3 regions of the Pediococcus sp. AC40 genome follow, and region 2 is predicted to be linked to each of the others. Evidence: predicted binding sites of a transcription regulator. Region 2 holds the regulator's gene; each other region holds the start of a gene.
The links. The regulator HrcA, encoded in region 2, represses chaperone genes, less so after heat shock. The targets are predictions, from matches to a motif close to TTAGCACTCNNNNNNNNNGAGTGCTAA.
Positions count from the first base shown of each region.

Region 1: groES (co-chaperone GroES) is a predicted target of HrcA. The motif match lies at 1,936-1,962, and genes of this name have one in related genera.
Region 3: NL111_RS05230 (ATP-dependent Clp protease ATP-binding subunit) is a predicted target of HrcA. The motif match lies at 2,392-2,418, and genes of this name have one in related genera.

Region 1 is NZ_CP127012.1:482,769-489,143, forward strand. It holds gene NL111_RS02305 (CPBP family intramembrane glutamic endopeptidase) at 1,168-1,815, opposite strand; gene groES (co-chaperone GroES) at 2,005-2,289, shown strand; gene groL (chaperonin GroEL) at 2,312-3,934, shown strand; gene kimA (potassium transporter KimA) at 4,234-6,066, shown strand; gene NL111_RS02325 (glycosyltransferase family 4 protein) at 6,288-6,375, shown strand, end outside.
Region 2 is NZ_CP127012.1:975,373-981,747, forward strand. It holds gene infB (translation initiation factor IF-2) at 1-976, shown strand, start outside; gene rbfA (30S ribosome-binding factor RbfA) at 993-1,343, shown strand; gene truB (tRNA pseudouridine(55) synthase TruB) at 1,536-2,438, shown strand; gene ribF (riboflavin biosynthesis protein RibF) at 2,439-3,386, shown strand; gene hrcA (heat-inducible transcriptional repressor HrcA) at 3,494-4,534, shown strand; gene grpE (nucleotide exchange factor GrpE) at 4,524-5,147, shown strand; gene dnaK (molecular chaperone DnaK) at 5,174-6,375, shown strand, end outside.
Region 3 is NZ_CP127012.1:1,089,204-1,095,578, forward strand. It holds gene NL111_RS05230 (ATP-dependent Clp protease ATP-binding subunit) at 182-2,296, opposite strand; gene NL111_RS05235 (YxeA family protein) at 2,719-3,090, opposite strand; gene NL111_RS05240 (YdcF family protein) at 3,107-4,123, opposite strand; gene NL111_RS05245 (isochorismatase family protein) at 4,348-4,857, opposite strand; gene purD (phosphoribosylamine--glycine ligase) at 5,119-6,375, opposite strand, start outside.

The sequences.
Region 1 (6,375 bases), 490 kb from region 2:
ATACTTGGTGTTACTCCAAGGTTTTTTATTGCATTTTGGTGAAGCAAATGTTGATATTGTTAACCTTGATCGGGATGTGAGATGGGTTTTGAATTAATTGGCAATTTGACAGCTAAATCATCAGTGGTAAATGCCAACTGGTTTAAACGGGCATGTTCACTAATAACTGTTGTTATCAGTAAATGACTGGTCTCATCCATAACAACTGATATATATCCTTCACTATGATTTGCCAGTTTAGCTTGTGTAATATCTGCATATAAGATGGTAACAGGTGCTGTGGCAGTAAATTATACATAAATTGGAGAAACTTGATTAATGGAGAGACAAGCAACTTGATTTTGAGAAAGTCGTGGAAGAATTAATGAAGAAAAAAGAGTGGAAAAAATAAAACAACCAAAAATTAAGATTCAAATTGAAACGAATGCTTCTAAAATTAATAAAGAGGTTAGAAATTGGTAACCTAATTAGGCCGATTAAAGGTTTCAGAGGATGTTAAATCAATAAGGTTGGCAATGAAAAAAAGGGAGTTTAATAATTAATGCTCATAGAGTTTAAATTTGGTATAATGCGAAATGGAATTTGAGAATGATTTGGTATTGGCGATTTACTCACAATAAAAATAAGTTGCTTTTATTGTTTCAGAAGGATGTTAAATCAATAAGGTTAAGCGTAGAGCTAAAAATCTTAGCTCAACAAAAAACGAAAACTCCTATAAGTTAATGATTACTTTAACTTATAGGAGCTTTTTGTAGTTAGAGAAGGATGTTAAATAATTGAATAATGCGTCTTTATTGCGAGAGACAATAAACATTATTTAAAATTGAATACGAGAGTAACGTTAATTTTTGAACAGCTCTCAAAAAAGAAGAGTAGAAAGATAAGTTTGTTTGTAAAATTAAAGTTAAGCTTTTTTCTCATAATTTATGACTTCCTTTGTATTTGTTTTATAAATTTATAATAAAAGCAAAATTTTTATTATATCAAAATAATCAACAATTTTCGGAATGATTATACCCCATAAACTTAGAAATCACAATAAAATAAGTACAGCGACCTTATATTTTATCCAGTAGAACACATTAAATAACTGATATAAAGAAAAAACTACAGACAACAAAAAACAGCCCAACCGAATCCCAATCCAGTCAGACCGTCTTAAATTACCTACATCACCAGCGGCAATACCACCAGGCCGTTCATCAAAATGTGCGCAATCATTGAAGTTTGGATGCGCCCCGTTTTATGGTACAGCCAGCAAAATAGCAGCCCAATTGCGGCGTATAAAAAGATGTGGCTGTCGTTATGCATAAAGGCGAACGCTAAGCTGGAAATGATCGCCATGATCGTCAAGCCTAAGTTCGAGCGCATCCCGAACAGCGTGCTTAAATTGCCAAACAAAACTTTTCGAAAAACTAATTCTTCCATAATGGGCGCCCCAACGGTGATTGCCAACACAAAAAACGGGTTGATTTTCGCTAGGGTAACTAACGTAGCCGTGTTCGCGGAAGCAGGGTTTTGCCCCAGAATAAAAGTGACGTAGCTAACCACAAACTGGAGCACGATTACTAACGCAGTTCCAATAATCCCCCACGCAATTGCTCGGAAGAAGGGGATTCGCCGAGTTTCAATTTGATTGATTTCACTATTTTTCAGGTTAATAACCACCAGCAGAGCAGCTCCGACTAAGTAATCGATAGTTTCCACCCAGATAAATGATGCACCCAACCGAACGAAAAGGTTGATAACGCTCGGTAGCAAGAAAATTGCTAAATAAGTGATTAAAGTTAATAAAGAACTTTTACTAATTTTCATCATGACACTCCTTTATTTCCTGTAAGTATAGCATATTTGAACGGTTGTTATATTTGATTGGTTAATATTGGTCAAAAACACTTGCATTCTATTAAAAACATGATATAGTTATCAGTGTAGTTAGCACTTAGGTATAACGAGTGCTAAATAAATCATGCATTTAATTATCAGAAATTTGGAGGGATTCACGTGTTAAAACCTTTAGGAGATCGCGTTATTTTAGAAGCTAAAGACGAAGAAGAACAAACTGTCGGAGGCATCGTTCTGGCAAGTAATGCTAAAGAAAAGTCCCAAACCGGTAAAGTTGTCGCTGTAGGTAACGGTCGCGTTTTAGATGACGGAAAGACGTTACCAATGAACGTTAAAGTAGGCGACACAGTAGTTTACGATAAATATGCAGGAACAGAAGTAACATACGAAGATCAAAAATATTTAGTTGTCCATGAAAAGGACTTAGTTGCAGTCGTTGAATAATTAATTTAAAGGAGTGTTGATCATGGCTAAAGAAATTAAGTTTTCAGAAGATGCACGCACAAAGATGCTAAAAGGGGTCGACAAATTAGCAGATACCGTTAAGTCGACTATTGGACCAAAGGGACGTAACGTTGTTTTGGAACAATCATACGGTTCACCAACAATCACTAACGATGGTGTAACAATCGCTAAGTCAATTGAATTAGAAGACCACTTTGAAAACATGGGTGCTAAGTTAGTATCCGAAGTTGCTTCTAAGACAAACGACATTGCTGGTGACGGTACTACAACTGCGACAGTACTCACCCAAGCAATTGTTAACGAAGGTATGAAGAACGTTACTGCTGGTGCTAACCCAGTTGGTATTCGTCGTGGTATTGAAAAGGCTACTGAAAAAGCAGTTGCCGCATTGCACAACATGTCACACGAAGTAAAGACAAAGGATGACATCGCACAAATCGCTTCAATTTCTTCTGCTAACCCAGAAGTTGGTAAGTTGATTGCGGACGCAATGGAAAAAGTTGGTAACGACGGAGTTATCACTATTGAAGAATCTCGTGGAGTTGACACAACCCTCGACGTTGTTGAAGGTATGCAATTCGATCGTGGTTACATGTCACAATACATGGTTACTGACAACGACAAGATGGAAGCTAACCTTGACAACCCATACATCTTAATTACTGACAAGAAGATTGCTAACATCCAAGACATCTTGCCATTACTTCAATCAGTGGTTGAACAAAGCCGTTCACTTTTGATCATTGCTGATGACATCACGGGTGAAGCATTGCCAACCTTGGTATTGAACAAGATGCGTGGTACTTTCAACGTGGTTGCTGTTAAGGCACCTGGCTTTGGTGACCGTCGTAAGGAACAACTTGAAGATATTGCCATCTTAACTGGTGGTACAGTTATCACTGACGATCTTGGCTTGAACTTGAAGGACGTTACAATCGAACAATTAGGTCAAGCAAACAAGGTTACGGTTACTAAGGACGACACAACCATCGTTGAAGGTTCTGGTAGCCAAGAACAAATCGCTGAACGGGTTGCAATGATCAAGCAACAAATCAGTGAAACAACTTCTGACTTTGACAAGGAAAAACTTCAAGAACGTCTTGCTAAGTTAGCTGGTGGGGTTGCAGTTATCCGGGTTGGTGCTGCTACTGAAACCGAATTGAAGGAAAAGAAGTACCGTATCGAAGATGCTTTGAACGCTACTCGTGCTGCTGTTGAAGAAGGATTCGTTCCTGGTGGTGGTACAGCACTTGTTAACGTGATTGCTTCCTTGGAAGACCTTGACGCAGAAGGCGACGAATTAACAGGTATCAACATCGTTCGTCGTGCTCTTGAAGAACCAGTTCGCCAAATTGCTGAAAACGCTGGTGAAGAAGGTTCTGTCATCGTTACAAAACTTAAGACACAAAAAGATGGTGTTGGTTACAACGCTGCAACTGACGAATGGGTTGATATGATTGAAGCTGGTATCGTTGACCCAACTAAGGTTACTCGTTCAGCACTTCAAAACGCTGCTAGTGTATCCGCATTGTTATTAACAACGGAAGCGGTAGTTGCTGACTTACCAGAAGAAAAGCCGGCAGCTCCAGCAGCTCCAAACCCAGGTATGGGCGGAATGATGTAAACAAACTTTCGTGACTGATGGAGATGCTTACCGAAAATGGTAAACCATCCCCGCAATTAATCACTGAAGGCAACTGAATAATCCAGGAAAAGACGCGCATTGCGCGTCTTTTTTTGTGTCCAAATGCCGGGGCAAAGGGTTATCGCAAAATCTCTTTAAAAGTTAATCAGGAATTTTGTTTTATTTGCCTAAATTCTGTTATTATCAGTATATGAGTGAGAATCCAAAAATATGCTAGCTAATTTACTGGTTTTGGAGTAGAATTTCACTTGCATATTTTTAAAAACGGAGAGTAAAAAATGTTTTCGTATTTGAAACGTATTTTAATTGGTAAACCACTGAAGACGTTAGACGAAAGTGGCCAAGCGTTAACGAAATTTAAGGCGCTCGCTCTGCTATCTTCAGATGCTTTATCATCTATCGCATATGGTACCGAAGAAATTCTTTCGGTTTTAATTGTTTTATCAGCTGCGGCAACTTGGTATTCAATCCCGATCGCAGCAATCGTGTTAGTGCTATTATTTGCAATTACGGTGTCATATCGTCAGATTATTAAGGCGTATCCTTCGGGAGGCGGTGCTTACGTAGTTGCTAGCAAGAACTGGGGGACTTCGGCCGGGCTAGTCGCCGGGGGGTCGCTGTTAGTTGATTACATGCTGACGGTGGCCGTAAGTGTGACTTCCGGAACCGAAGCGATTACCTCGGCGATTCCGGCGTTACAGAAGTATCACGTGGCCATCGCGGTGCTGATTGTGCTCGGAATTATGGCCCTGAACTTGCGAGGTTTGCGGGAATCGGCAAGTTTCCTTACCATCCCGGTTTACCTGTTCGTAGTGGTAATCTCGATAATGATTATTGTAGGGTTATATAACATCGTTACCGGACAAGTTACTTATCATGCGGCGGCAGCAATTGGCTCGACCGTGCCGGGAATGACCTTCGTGCTCTTCATGCGGGCGTTATCTTCTGGATCTTCTTCCCTAACTGGGGTAGAAGCGATTAGCAACGCGGTGCCTAATTTCAAGAAACCGCGGCGGAAAAATGCGGCAGCTACTTTGGCAATCATGTCGTTGATTTTGGCTTCGTTCTTCGCGGGAATCACGTTCTTAGCTTACTACAGCGGAATTACGCCGATGAGTTCGCAGACCGTGCTTTCCCAAATCGGGGTTACGGTCTTCGGCCACGGGATTTTCTACTATATCCTACAATTGTCAACCGCGTTGATTTTGGCGGTAGCCGCAAACACCGGGTTCTCGGCCTTTCCAATGTTGGCCTACAACTTGGCCAAGGATAAGTTCATGCCCCATGCTTACATGGATCGGGGCGACCGACTCGGCTACTCTAACGGAATTATTTCGTTAGCCGCGGGCGCAATCGTGCTGATTTTGATTTTCGGTGGACAAACCGGTCTCTTAATCCCGCTTTATGCTATTGGGGTTTTCGTACCGTTCACGTTGTCACAATCCGGAATGATCGTGCATTGGAAACGAGAAGGCGGCGCTCATTGGTGGATAAATGCTTCTGCTAACTTACTAGGAGCGTTACTATCGGCAGTCTTAGTAGTCTGCTTGCTATTCCTACACTTTAGCAACGTTTGGCCATACTTTGTGGTTATGCCACTGTTATTGCGGATGTTCTACAAGATTCGTAAGCACTATGACGAAGTCGCTGACCAACTGCGGGTTGTGGAAAAGGGCAAGGTTAACTTGCACGACTATGACGGTTCAACTGTAATTGTGTTGGTTAGCAACGTTACCCAAGTAACTTCTGGTGCGATTAACTACGCTCGGTCAATCGGGGACTACGTAATCGCCATGCACGTTTCGTTTGATGCTAACCCAGAAAAAGAGCATAAGACGGCGATGGAATTTAAAGCGGAATATCCGGACGTACGGTTTATTGACATTCACTCGTCATACCGTTCGATTACCAATCCGACGCTTCGGTTCTGTGACGTAATTGCTAAACGGGCGGCAGAACGGAATTACACTACGACGGTATTGGTTCCGCAATTCGTTCCCCGCAAACCATGGCAAAACATTTTGCATAACCAAACTGGTTTACGATTACGGGCGGCATTAAATTCACGCGAAAACATTATTGTTTCCACGTATAATTATCATTTGAAATAAAAGTAAACGGGTTAAGGAAGTGAGCTTCCTTAACCCGTTTTTTGTGCAAAGACTCCGGGAAAAGCTTCGTTGAAGTGAATAGATGTTATTTTTCTATAGAAACGTTGTCGTTTTAAAATGAAAATTATCGTTAAATTATATGAGTTTTCGATGAAGTTACTGTATAAGGCATGCAAATTTCGGTATAATGAGCTTATTATGAACATAAAAGAGGACAAATTATGCGATTTGAAATAGTTGTCAGTTTATTTGCAACCATGATCATTTCGGCGATTTTAACACCATTTGTCCGAAGAATTGCTTTTAAAA
Region 2 (6,375 bases):
TGCGGCTGGTTCCGTAATTGAAGCTCAATTGGACCCTGGTAAAGGTTCAATTGCAACTGTTTTAGTACAACAAGGAACTATGCACGTGGGTGATCCAGTTGTAATTGGAAACACGTTTGGTCGGGTTCGGACAATGACTAACGAACATGGTCGGCGGGTTAAGGAAGCTACTCCATCAACCCCAGTTGAAATTACAGGACTAAACGACGTTCCTGAAGCTGGTGACCGTTTCGTAGTCTTCGATGACGAAAAATCAGCACGGGCAGCCGGTGAAGAACGAGCAAAACGTGCTCAAATGGAAGAACGCAAACGTAATAACCACGTTACTTTAGATAACCTCTTCGATTCACTTAAGGAAGGTGAAATGAAGAAGGTTGACATCATTATTAAAGCTGACGTTCAAGGTTCGGTAGAAGCCTTAGCAGATAGTTTACAAAAAATTGATGTTGAAGGCGTCCGGGTTAACATTATTCATAAGGCCGTGGGAGCAATTAACGAAAGTGACGTCACTTTAGCTGCCGCAAGTAACGCGATCATTATCGGATTCAACGTGCGGCCAACGGCACAAGCTAAGCAAATGGCTGACTCTGAAGACGTTGAAATTCGGCTACACCAAGTTATTTACAAGGCAATCGAAGAAGTTGAATCCGCAATGAAGGGAATGCTTGAACCGGTTTACGAAGAGGAAGTAATCGGACAAGTTGAAGTTCGGGAAACTTACAAAGTTTCTCGGATTGGAACCATTGCTGGTGGATACGTAACTGAAGGATTTATCACCCGGGATGCTGGCGTACGCTTGATTCGGGATGGCGTGGTCATTTACGATGGTAAGCTAGGCAGTCTCCGGCGCTTCAAGGACGATGTTAAGGAAGTTAAGCGCGGATTTGACCTTGGTCTAACAATCGAAAAGTATAACGACATTAAAGTCGGTGATGTAATTGAAGCATACCGGATGAAGGAAGTCCCAGTCGAATAGTAAGGGGGATTTGAAGATGGCTCGACAATATCGTGCAGATCGTTTGTCACAAGAAATTGAAAAAGAAGTCAGTGACATTTTACGTCGCCGAGTTCGTGACCCTCGCGTGCAGGGAGTTACGATCACGGGGGTAGACGTCACTGGTGACTTACAACAAGCGAAAATTTATTACAGCATCTTATCGGATAAAGCTTCTGACGACGAAAAGACCCGTAAAGGTCTCGAAAAGGCGTCGGGGTTGATCCGCAAAGAACTAGGCAGTCGGTTATCAATTTATAAAACACCAGAATTGATTTTTGAAAGAGATCATTCTGTACAGTACGGTGAAAAAATTGATCAGCTGATTAATAAACTTAATCGTGACTAAGTTAAAAGAGCAATCATGGACAGGAACGTTTCCAGCAAGTAAGCAGCTTATGGGAACCATTCCAGGTCGAATGGTTGCTCTTTTTAAGTTAGTGGGAGATACTGATTGGGATGAACATTTTGTATTCCACGGTATCTACTGTAAAATACTTAAGAAGAGCAAATTTGCACGAGAAATGTGAGGTTTATTTTGATGGATGGAATTATTCCAATTAATAAGGAACGCGGAATGACTAGTCACGACGTGGTTGCTAAGGTGCGTGGAATTTTAAGAACCAAGAAGGTCGGCCATAGCGGTACCCTAGATCCTAGCGTGGATGGGGTTTTACCGGTTTGCGTAGGCCGCGCTACAAAAGTGGTAGATTACTTAATGCGCTTTGGTAAAACTTATCAAGGATCAATTACGTTAGGCTTGGCGACCACCACTGAGGATCTGGATGGAGAAGTGGTGGAACGGCAACCCTTAAGTAAACCACTAACGGACGCTCAAATTGATGCAGCCTTAAAGCAAATGACCGGGGAATTAACTCAAATTCCACCAATGTATTCCGCTGTGAAGGTTAATGGGCGCAAGTTATATGAGTATGCTCGTGCCGGAGAAACGGTGGAGCGGCCTAAAAGAAAAATCCAAGTGTACCAGTTTAAACAAATTCGCCCTACGGAGTTCGACGAGGAAAAGGGAGAACAAACTATTTATTTTGAGGTGCAGTGTGGTAAGGGAACTTATGTTAGGACTTTAGCAGTCGATTTTGGTCGGCAATTTGGGTTGCCAGCCGTAATGTCTGATTTAACTCGGACAAGTAGCGGAGGGTTTGAACTAAAAGAGTGCGTTACTTTGGCAGAACTTGAGCAGGCTCGTGACGAAGACCGGGTCGAAAGTGATGTGCTACACCCGATTGACCATGCTTTAGCAAAGTTTGAGGCAATTGAAATTACTGATTCAGAGTGGCAATTAGTTCAAAATGGGGGCTTTTTGAAGCGCGCACTTACCGAACCGATTGTTGCCGTTAAGTATAAAGGTAAAATTCAGGCGCTGTACCAATACGACGAATCTCGTCAAGTATACCGCCCAGAAAAAATGTTGTTGGTGAGATAAATGCAAATAATTAAGATACATCATCCGTATGATAAAAAAATGATTCCCGAAGAAAAGGTGGTGCTTGCTTTAGGATTTTTTGATGGCATGCATCGTGGTCACCAAGCCGTAATTCAAAAGGCTCGTGAGATTGCGAACGCTAAGGGCTTAGCGTTGGTGGCAATGACTTTTGATCACCACGCTTCGGTAGTTTTCCCCAAGCCGCAGCACCGGTTTAGCGCGTTAAGCTACCTAACTTCTGTATCTCGGAAAGCAGAGTTAATGGAAGCGACGGGAGTGGATATTCTTTACGTAGTTAACTTTACTTCCGCATTTGGCAGTTTAACCCCGCAAGAGTTTGTTGACCAATACATGGTCGGATTAAATGCTGAAGTGGTGGTGGCCGGTTTTGATTATACTTTTGGGCCAGTTGCCACGGCTAATATGGATACGTTGCCAGAAATTGCGCAACACCGTTTTGAAGTAGTTAAAGTACCTAAAATCATTGCACAAGGGCAAAAAATTGGATCGACCGCCATTCGAAACGCCGTTGCCGACGGGGAGATTGACGAAGCTAACCGGTATTTAGGGTACCCCTTTGAAACTAATGGTTTAGTAGTCCACGGCGAAGCGCGGGGAAGGACCCTCGGGTTTCCTACCGCGAACATTGTTAGCAATCCTAATCAAATCACTCCTGGGATTGGCATTTACGTTGTGGAAATTAAGATTGCCGATAAATGGTACCAGGGGATGGCCTCGGTAGGACGCAACGTTGTCTTCGGGGACGGGCGCCCCGTAACTACGGAAATTAACATTTTAGATTTCAATCAAGAAATTTATGGTGAGACGGTCCGGGTTAAATGGCACCACCGCTTGCGAGGAGAAGTTAAGTTTGCTTCGGTAGACGCGTTAATTGCGCAATTGCACCAGGATGAAGCAGATACGCGTGCATTTTTTAAGAAGCGTTAAAGTTGTCTGACCAAGCTTGACTAAAGTTGACATTTCTACAAACCTCTGGTATCTTAATAGTTGTTCTTAGCACTCCGACTTTCTAAGTGCTAAAAGAGGTGATTTTCATGTTGACTGATCGTGAATTATTGATTTTAGAGGAAATTGTTCAAGAATATACGGAAAATGGTAAACCGATTGGTTCCAAGACGGTAATGAACAATCTGCCGATTAAAGTTAGTTCGGCCACGATTCGCAACGATATGGCTAAATTAGAGGACTTGGGTTTAATTGAAAAGACCCATTCTTCTTCAGGTCGGGTCCCATCGCTAATGGGGTATCGTTATTATGTTGATCACTTGCTTCGCCCAGAAGAAGTCGATCAGACGGAAGCACTACAGATTCAAAGGGGACTAGCAACTCATTTCCAAGAAGTTGACGACATTGTTCGAACTTCAGCAGAAATGCTTTCCAATTTAACGCATTATACAGCTTTAACGCTTAAGCCGGAGCAAAAGGGAGCCACGTTAGACGGTTTCCGAATGGTTCCGTTAGGTGGCAACCAGGTGATGCTGATTTTAGTTTCTAGTAATGGCGACGTTACTAGCCAACAATTCAGTATCCCACACGAGATGAACGGCGAAACCTTAGAACGGGTAGTTCGGATCATGAACGACCGGTTGGTAGGCAAAACGCTGAGCCAGGTATATTACCATTTGCGGACGGACATTCCGCAGGTAGTGGAAAAATACTTGCAGAGTGATGCAGGAGTTTTGGACGTTTTCCAAGACATCGTTACCCGGTCAACTCGCGACCGCTATTTTGTGGGTGGTAAATTAAACGTTCTAAACTTTTCGAAAAATGTGGATGTAAATTCGCTTCGGGGGTTACTAACGCTGTTTAATGAAAATGAGCAAATTGACGGACTGCTAGGTAATAAGCGGAGTGACTTGGATGTGAAAATTGGCGACGAGTTAAGTAACGCGTTGCTAAAGGATTTTAGTTTAATTACGGCAACTTACGATGTGGGGAGCCGTGGTAAGGGACTAATTGCCATTCTTGGTCCAACCAGTATGCAGTATTCGAAGACTTTGGGCTTGATCAATACGTTTAGGTACCAATTATCACACCGAATGCTACAATACTATAAGCATCTTGATGACAGTTAGGAGGATTGAATTGGCAAAGGAAGACGAAAAGGCAAAATCAGCTTCAACCGAAGCAAAGGTTGAAGAAGAAAGTAAGGGCGCTGACAAGCAAGCTAAAGCAACGTCCCAAGACGAAAAGAATAATCAAAAGGATTCCGCAAAAGATTCTAAGCAAACTACTTTAGATCCTGCGGAAATTGAAAAAATTACGGCGGAACGTGATGAGCTTTCCGACAAGTATATCCGCGCGCAAGCTGAAATTGTGAACATGCGCCGGCGCAACGAAAAAGAACAAGCTAGTCTTTTAAAATATGATGGTCAAAAATTAGCAAAGGCAATTTTACCTGCGTTAGATAACTTGGAACGAGCTTTGACAGTGGAAGCTGAGCATTCAGAACAGCTGTTGAAGGGGGTAGAGATGGTTCAAAAGGACCTCTTAAAAGCCCTTAAAGAAAATAATATCGCTGAAATCGAGGCAGACGGTCAAAAGTTTGATCCTAACCTCCACCAGGCGGTCCAAACCGTTCCAGCAGATGATGATCATCCTGCGGATACCGTGGTTAAGGTATTTCAAAAGGGTTATATTTTAAAGGATCGAGTATTACGGCCAGCGATGGTTGTTGTTGCTCAATAAAGATAGAGAAAGAGGGATTTTAGACAATGGCAAGTAATAAAATTATTGGTATTGACTTAGGTACTACAAACTCTGCAGTTGCTGTCATGGATGGTGACAAACCTAAAATTATCACTAACCCAGAAGGGGCACGGACAACTCCATCAGTAGTTGCTTTCAAAAATGGCGAAACACAAGTGGGTGAAGTAGCAAAGCGGCAAGCAATTACTAACCCTAACACCATTTCTTCAATTAAACGTCACATCGGGGAAGCTGGATACAAAGTAACGGTAGACGGCAAGTCATACACCCCACAAGAAGTTTCTGCAATGATTTTGAGCTACATCAAGAAGTTTGCGGAAGACTACCTTGGTGAAGAAGTTGATCAAGCCGTTATCACGGTTCCAGCTTACTTCGATGATTCTCAACGGCAAGCAACCAAAGATGCTGGTAAGATTGCTGGTTTGGAAGTTAAACGAATCATCAATGAACCAACTGCTTCTGCGTTAGCTTACGGTTTAGATAAGAGTGACAAGGATGAAAAGATCTTGGTATACGACCTTGGTGGTGGTACTTTTGATGTTTCGATCCTGGAACTCGGCGACGGTGTTTTCCAAGTACTTTCAACGAACGGTGACACTCACCTCGGTGGGGATGACTTTGACCAAAAGATTATTGATTGGTTAGTTGAAGGCTTCAAGGAAGAAAACGGCATTGACCTTTCTAAAGATAAGATGGCTCTTCAACGTTTGAAGGACGCTGCTGAAAAAGCTAAGAAAGATTTATCTGGGGTTAGCGAAGCACAAATCAGCTTACCATTTATTTCCGCTGGCGAAGCTGGTCCATTGCATTTGGAAAAGACTTTGACACGGGCACAATTTGATCAATTAACCGCAGACTTAGTTGCTAAGACTAAGGTACCAGTTGACAACGCCCTTAAAGATGCTGGCCTATCAGCTTCTGACATTGACCAAGTTATCTTAAACGGTGGTTCAACACGGATTCCAGCTGTTCAAGAAGCCGTAAAGAACTGGACGGGTAAGGAACCTAACCATTCCATTAACCCTGACGAAGCCGTTGCCCTTGGTGCTGCCGTTCAAGGTGGGGTTTTAACTGGTGATGTTAAAGACGTTGTTTTACTTGACGTTACTCCACTTTCACTTGGTATTGAAACCATGGGTGGTGTGTTCACTAAGTTAATCGACCGGAACACTACGATCCCAACTAGCAAGTCTCAAATCTTCTCTAC
Region 3 (6,375 bases), 110 kb from region 2:
AATACGCGTAGCTAAATGATTAGCCAGCCCTAATCTCATTAGTTAATATCTAAAATTGCCCCTCCCTGAATTTTTTAAAAATAAAAAAGGAAACCACCTCGTCGTTAAACGAAATGATTTCCTTAATAGCCACTACTTACTAATAGCGTGACTTTTAAATGTGCAAAACACTAAAATCAAACTATTTGGCTTCGATGACAATTTGGTCATCAACCAAATCAGCTTTCAAGTTCTTCACATCTAAATGATCAAGATAGAAATCAGTAACCTTGTCCCGAATTTGTTGTTCGATCACTCTTCTTAATGGACGAGCGCCCATTGCTTCATCGTAACCTTGTTCCATCAACCAATCCTTTGCTGGTTTAGTTACTTCCAAAGTCAAATCTTTCTTCGCCAATGTCTTTTGAACATCCGCAATCATTAAATCAACGATTTGACTTAAGTCTTTCTTAGTTAAGTGTGAGAATTCTACAATGCCGTTGAACCGGTTTAAAAATTCTGGCCGGAAGAACGGTGCAAGTCGATCCATTAGAGATTGGTCCTTAGCATCGTCGCCGGTTAATTTTTCGTTACCGAATCCAGCGTTTGACGTTGCAATAATAATTGTGTTCTTGAAATTGATTACGTTTCCTTGACCGTCCGTTAAACGTCCGTCATCCATTACTTGAAGTAAAAGTGTTAGGACTTGGGGATCCGCTTTTTCAATTTCATCTAATAAAACAATTGAATATGGGTTCCGCCGTACACGTTCGGTTAAGGTATTTGAGTTATCATCGTATCCTACATAACCAGCTGACGTACCAATTAATTTAGAAACCGCCGTCCGGTCCGAATATTCACTCATATCCAACCGAATAATCGCATTCTTATTGCCAAACATATCCAAAGCCAATTGTTTAGCTAATTCAGTTTTACCAACCCCGGTTGGGCCGACGAATAAGAAACTGCCAATTGGTTGTTCGCCTTCGGAGAATCCTGCCCGGTTCCGCCGAATTGCTCGAGCAACCATTTCTACCGCTTCGTCCTGCCCGATTACCTTGCTCTTCAAACGACTATCCAAATCTTTTAGCCGTTCAATATCGTTAGCGCCCATGTCAGAAACCGGAATTCCGGTTAAACGTTCTACCGATTGAGCAACGTCGTCAACCGTTGCAACAACTTCTTCTTTCTTATCTGCATTCTTAATTTGCTTGTTGGTCTCTTCAATCCGTTGCTTTAGGTCAGCAGCACGTTTGAAATCTTCTTCTTTAACTGCCTGTTCCTTTTCTTTTTCAAGCTTATTGAGCTTTTCTTTTAAGGTTGCTTCATCACTTTCAGGCTGACGAGCTGCTAAGTGGGCGGCGGTCATATCGATCAAGTCAATCGCCTTATCTGGTAGAGTTCTTTGTGGAATGTATTGAACCGAATAATCCACCGCGGCCTTCAAAACATCATCGGGGAGTTTTACATGATGATGTTTTTCGTATAAGTCCTTAACACCTTGCAAAATTTTAAACGTATCTTCCGCGCTTGGTTCATTGACCACCACGTCGTTAAACCGACGAGCTAGCGCTGCGTTTTTCAAAATTGTATTACGGTATTCGTCTTGGGTAGTTGCCCCAATGACGGTTAATTCACCACGGGACAATGCTGGCTTAATAATATCTGCCATCCCTTTGCCACCATCTTCGCCGCCGGTTGAACCTGCGCCAATAATTTGGTGAATTTCGTCAAAGAATAGAATAATGTTTCCAGCTGCCTTAACTTCTTTGACTAAGTCTTTGATGTTTTCTTCAAACGACCCCCGGTATTGGGTTCCTGCTTCTAGAGAGGATAAATCGATTGAATAAATTTCTTTGCCTTGAATAGCTTCCGGAACGTTACCATTTACAATTGCTTGTGCTAAACCTTCAACAATTGCAGTTTTACCGACTCCGGCGTCCCCAACTAAAATGGGGTTATTCTTCGTTCTCCGGCTCAAAATTTCAGCTGTTTCTTGTATTTCATTTTCACGTCCAATAACTGGATCTAGCAGACCATCGCGGGCTTGTTCAGTCAAGTTAGTTCCTAACTTCTCCAAAATACCACCCTTTTTAAGGGCCTGTTGTCCGTCCTTGGATACTTCAATTGTTTTTGCATTTTCTGGTAGTTTACCAGTTGCTCGATATTGAGCGAATTCATCTGGAGTTAACGACTGCCCATTGACCAAGTAACGAGCGGAATCCGAGTTAGGATTTCCCATCCGTTTGAATACTTGATTAAAAATATCATCCATATCATTGTTGAAAAAAGGATCATTTCCGTAAAAATTGGCCATGTAACAACACCTCCGTTAATTAATGAAGTAAAAATTGTACTTCAGCGTTAATTCAAAAGCACTCTTTTCACCTACAACTGTATTGTACTCCCTTTTTAGCACTCTGTTAAGTAAAGTGCTAACTAGATTACCCTGTATAATATTTATGAGCGTGAAATACCATATTAGCGGGATTTCCCGGCTTTAAAAGTTTTCCATAAGGATTAAATATTACGCCTTAGCATCTAAATTTAAACATTCAGGATCTTGAATTTCGCTTCCATGGAGCAATTCGGGACTTCTTGGGAGATTTAGAAATATCTCCAACCTGCTACTAACTTTTACAATCGATAGCCATTAAAAATTTGGTTCGGAAATAAAAAAGAAACCACTCGCCACTAGACGAAATGATTTCCTTTTAGTTATTGAATATTTTTAGCAACTTACTCATGCAGCTGTTTTAAAGCCGCTTTAGGGACGTCCTTTTTAGCAACCTTTTCCCAAGAAATCACTTGGTGCCGCTTGGTGTTATATCCAACCTTTAAATATGCATGTAGTTTTAAGGGCCGTTCTAGCCCGCCTCTAAACTTAGCCATTACTTTTTGGCCATTTTGATCATAGATCGGTTGATGATACATGTAATCCACAACTTGGCTGCCCGAGTCATCTTTTTCAACAATTTTGGTTCCCTGATTAATGATTTGAGTGTAATAATTTTCGGTACCGTAGTTGGACTTATACCAGAAATAAGCACCCCCGAAAATGAATAAAAATATTGCAACAATGATACCGCTAGCTATAACTCGTTTACGCATAAACTATTCTCCCATTCTAAAAAAAGGCTAACAAGAGTCCAAGTAAAATCCATCCTAACACAATCGCAATGGTTGTTTTCTTATAAATCACTAACAAAGCGATATATTCACGAATTAGCGCGCTAGGTAAAAAGTAAAATGAAGTTGGTGAACCCACACCGTTTGCATTTAACCCCGCCTTACGAGCATAAATTGCACTGCGCAATACATGATAGTTGTTAGTAGCAAAAATAACCTTAGGCACTCCTGGCTTTTTCCAATCCTTTTCAATCTTTTGCTTTGAAAATTTCATATTTTGTAATGTAGTGGTGGATTGGTCTTCTAAAATGATTTTATCTTCGGGGACATGCTGACTTTTAAGGTATTTCGCCATGGCATAGGCTTCCGAAACAGGTTCATCAGGCCCCTGCCCGCCACTAACTATAAACTTGGGGTTCCCATCCTGTTTCCAAAAGTATTCTAACGCTTTGTCTAGCCGTCCTTTCAAGAGCGGAGTTACAGTTTCTGACCTTATTCCAGCGCCTAACGTAATAATATAATCGACTTTTTCTCTTATAGGAATTATTTGATACAGAAACGAATAGAACAAATAACAACTAAAAATAAACGTAAAAGTGACGTCGATTCCTATAAAAACGAGTAACACGCCCGTTAACCGACCTAAGTACTGACTAGCAAGTAAAATAGTCGCACCTGCACCCAATACAAGTAACAGGTTAACCCCGAAAATTAGCGACAATTTAGCCGTCAAGCTTTTGCCTTCGCGCGTTTGCATGACGTAGGAATTAATAATTAAACTAAAACCGACCAGTAACGGAACCACGATAATCCCTAATAGTAAAAACACCGCAAGACTAATGATTCCAATCCTAGAATCTCCAGCTAGATAAGAGGCAATTCCTAAAGTCGCTAATAAAGTTAAATTAATACAACTTCCCGCAAAAAAGATTCCTGCAATAAAATTACGCCGATCCTTATATAGGTAAATACTAGAAACTAGAATAGTAAGAATTAAAAGAAGGTAAACAAACATAGCAGCCCTCACAATTTTGATTTAATAAACCAGCAACTAAATCATTTAATTAATATAAAACAAGATTTATTACACGTTATTATTATCAACTAATCCGAGAACTAGCCTGCAAAAAGCCTTGTGACGCATACTAGGAAACTTTTCTGCTTTCAAGCTTTTGCTCTAACTCAAATAACCAATGACAGATTATCGATTACTGCATGTTGAAATCTACAATGCAATGTTTAACACCAATCAATTAGCGGAGTGGTCACCGTAATTAACTTGCCAAATCGGTTATCCCATATGTTTGCGTGATGCTTCTTTATTTGTTCCGCATTCAGCACATCCCCGTTAATGGTTGTAACTCCATCAATTAATATATCGGTTTTAAAACCCAGATGGAACGCGACTCGAATAGTTGTATCTACGCAAAATTCGACTTGTGCACCGCAAATTTCTATATAATTCAGATGGTTCATTTTAAGAAATGCTTCAAGTCCCGTTTGGTAAAAAACATCAGGCCGTATTTTATTAAAATAAGTATCAGTGCCTAACGAATTAAGCTCCTCAAAAAGTCTCCATTGTCCACTTGCAACTTCCATTCCTGGTTCAGTGTGCTGAACAAATACAATTGGGAGATTATTTTCTCTGTATTTATTAATCCGTTTGTTAATGTTTGATATAACTTGATTGCGATTAGCTATTTTACTTAATGCTCGTTGCATATCAATAACAATTAAAACCTGAGCCATAGGTTTAAAATTCCTTTTCTTTTTATGACGTTAAGTGCCACTAAGGACAATTTTTAAAGATACTGGAGGTTGTAAAATTGATATCAGTTTGTTAATAGCGTTAAATACTATCACCGCTCAGGCACTATGGCAACCTTTTTTCTAGGGGATGTTTTTGTACTAATTGCAGTGTGTCTAAAATTCTTGCAGTTGAAATACTTAAAAAGAAGAGCTATTCAAACTCGAATAGCTCTCCCGTTTGCCCGCTAATAACTCGACTGTCTACTCTCCACGTTTTCCAATGTCATTCCGATAACGCATCCCCACTAACTTTTGTTGATTTAACCACGAATATAAAATTGTTCGCGCTTGCGTAATATTACTAGCTTTGGTTGTTGCACAAAGGATCCGGCCACCATTACTAACCAATTCGCCCTTCGAATCTTGTGCCACGCCAGCATAATTGATGGTAAGGTCTGCTGGAACGCTATTAAAGCTGGATAATCTAATCCCTGCAGCCGAAGATTGTGGGTAATTTTCTGAACTCACAACCACTCCTAAATAAATATCGTTATTTTGCCATTTTACTTGGGGCGGTTGCTGAGCCAGTAACCCCAGAATAAGCTCGTAAAAATCACTTTGCAGCTGTGGTAATACAACTTCCGTTTCGGGGTCTCCAAAGCGGACGTTGAATTCAATTACCTTGGGCCCCGTTTTAGTCATAATCAAACCGGCATATAAAACCCCGCAAAAACTAATATCCCGTTGACGTAAAGCGTGAATGACCGGACGGACAATCTCATCCACACACCGTTTGCCCAGCTCTGTTGAAAATTGAGGTAAAGGACTATATGCGCCCATTCCACCCGTATTAGGCCCGCGGTCGCCATCATAAGCTGCCTTATGATCCTGGGAAAGCGGCATTGGGATAATTTGGTCGTCGTTGACAAATGCCATTAGCGAGAACTCTTGTCCTTCCAAGTATTCCTCGATAACGATCGACGTGGTATTAAACTGGTGCTCACTTAGCAATTGGTGAATTATTGCTACGGCATCACTTTGATTTTTAGCAATCGCAACCCCTTTTCCGGCGGCTAATCCGTCAGCTTTAATTACTAATGGATAAGTTGTCTTGGATAACGCCTGGATTGCAGAGCTTTCGTCTTGAAAGCTGGCGTAGCGCGCGGTTGGTACTCCCGCCTCCTGCATAACCTTTTTGGCAAATTGCTTCGAGCTCTCTAATTTTGCTGCCGCTTGAGACGGGCCAAAAATGGTTAACCCTGCCGCATTGAAATAATCAACAATTCCCTGTTGCAGCGGCAATTCCGGGCCGACAACCGTTAGATTAACCGCTTGCTTGCGGGCAAAATCAACCAACTTTTCAAAGTTTAATTTCTTGATGGGAACGGTCTTAATTCCGCTTCGCAACATACCGGGATTTCCGGGAGCGCAATAAACTTCTTCAACCTGCTCACTTAATAATAACTGGCGGCCAATTGCGTGTTCACGGGCACCTTGCCCAATAACTAGTACTTTTGC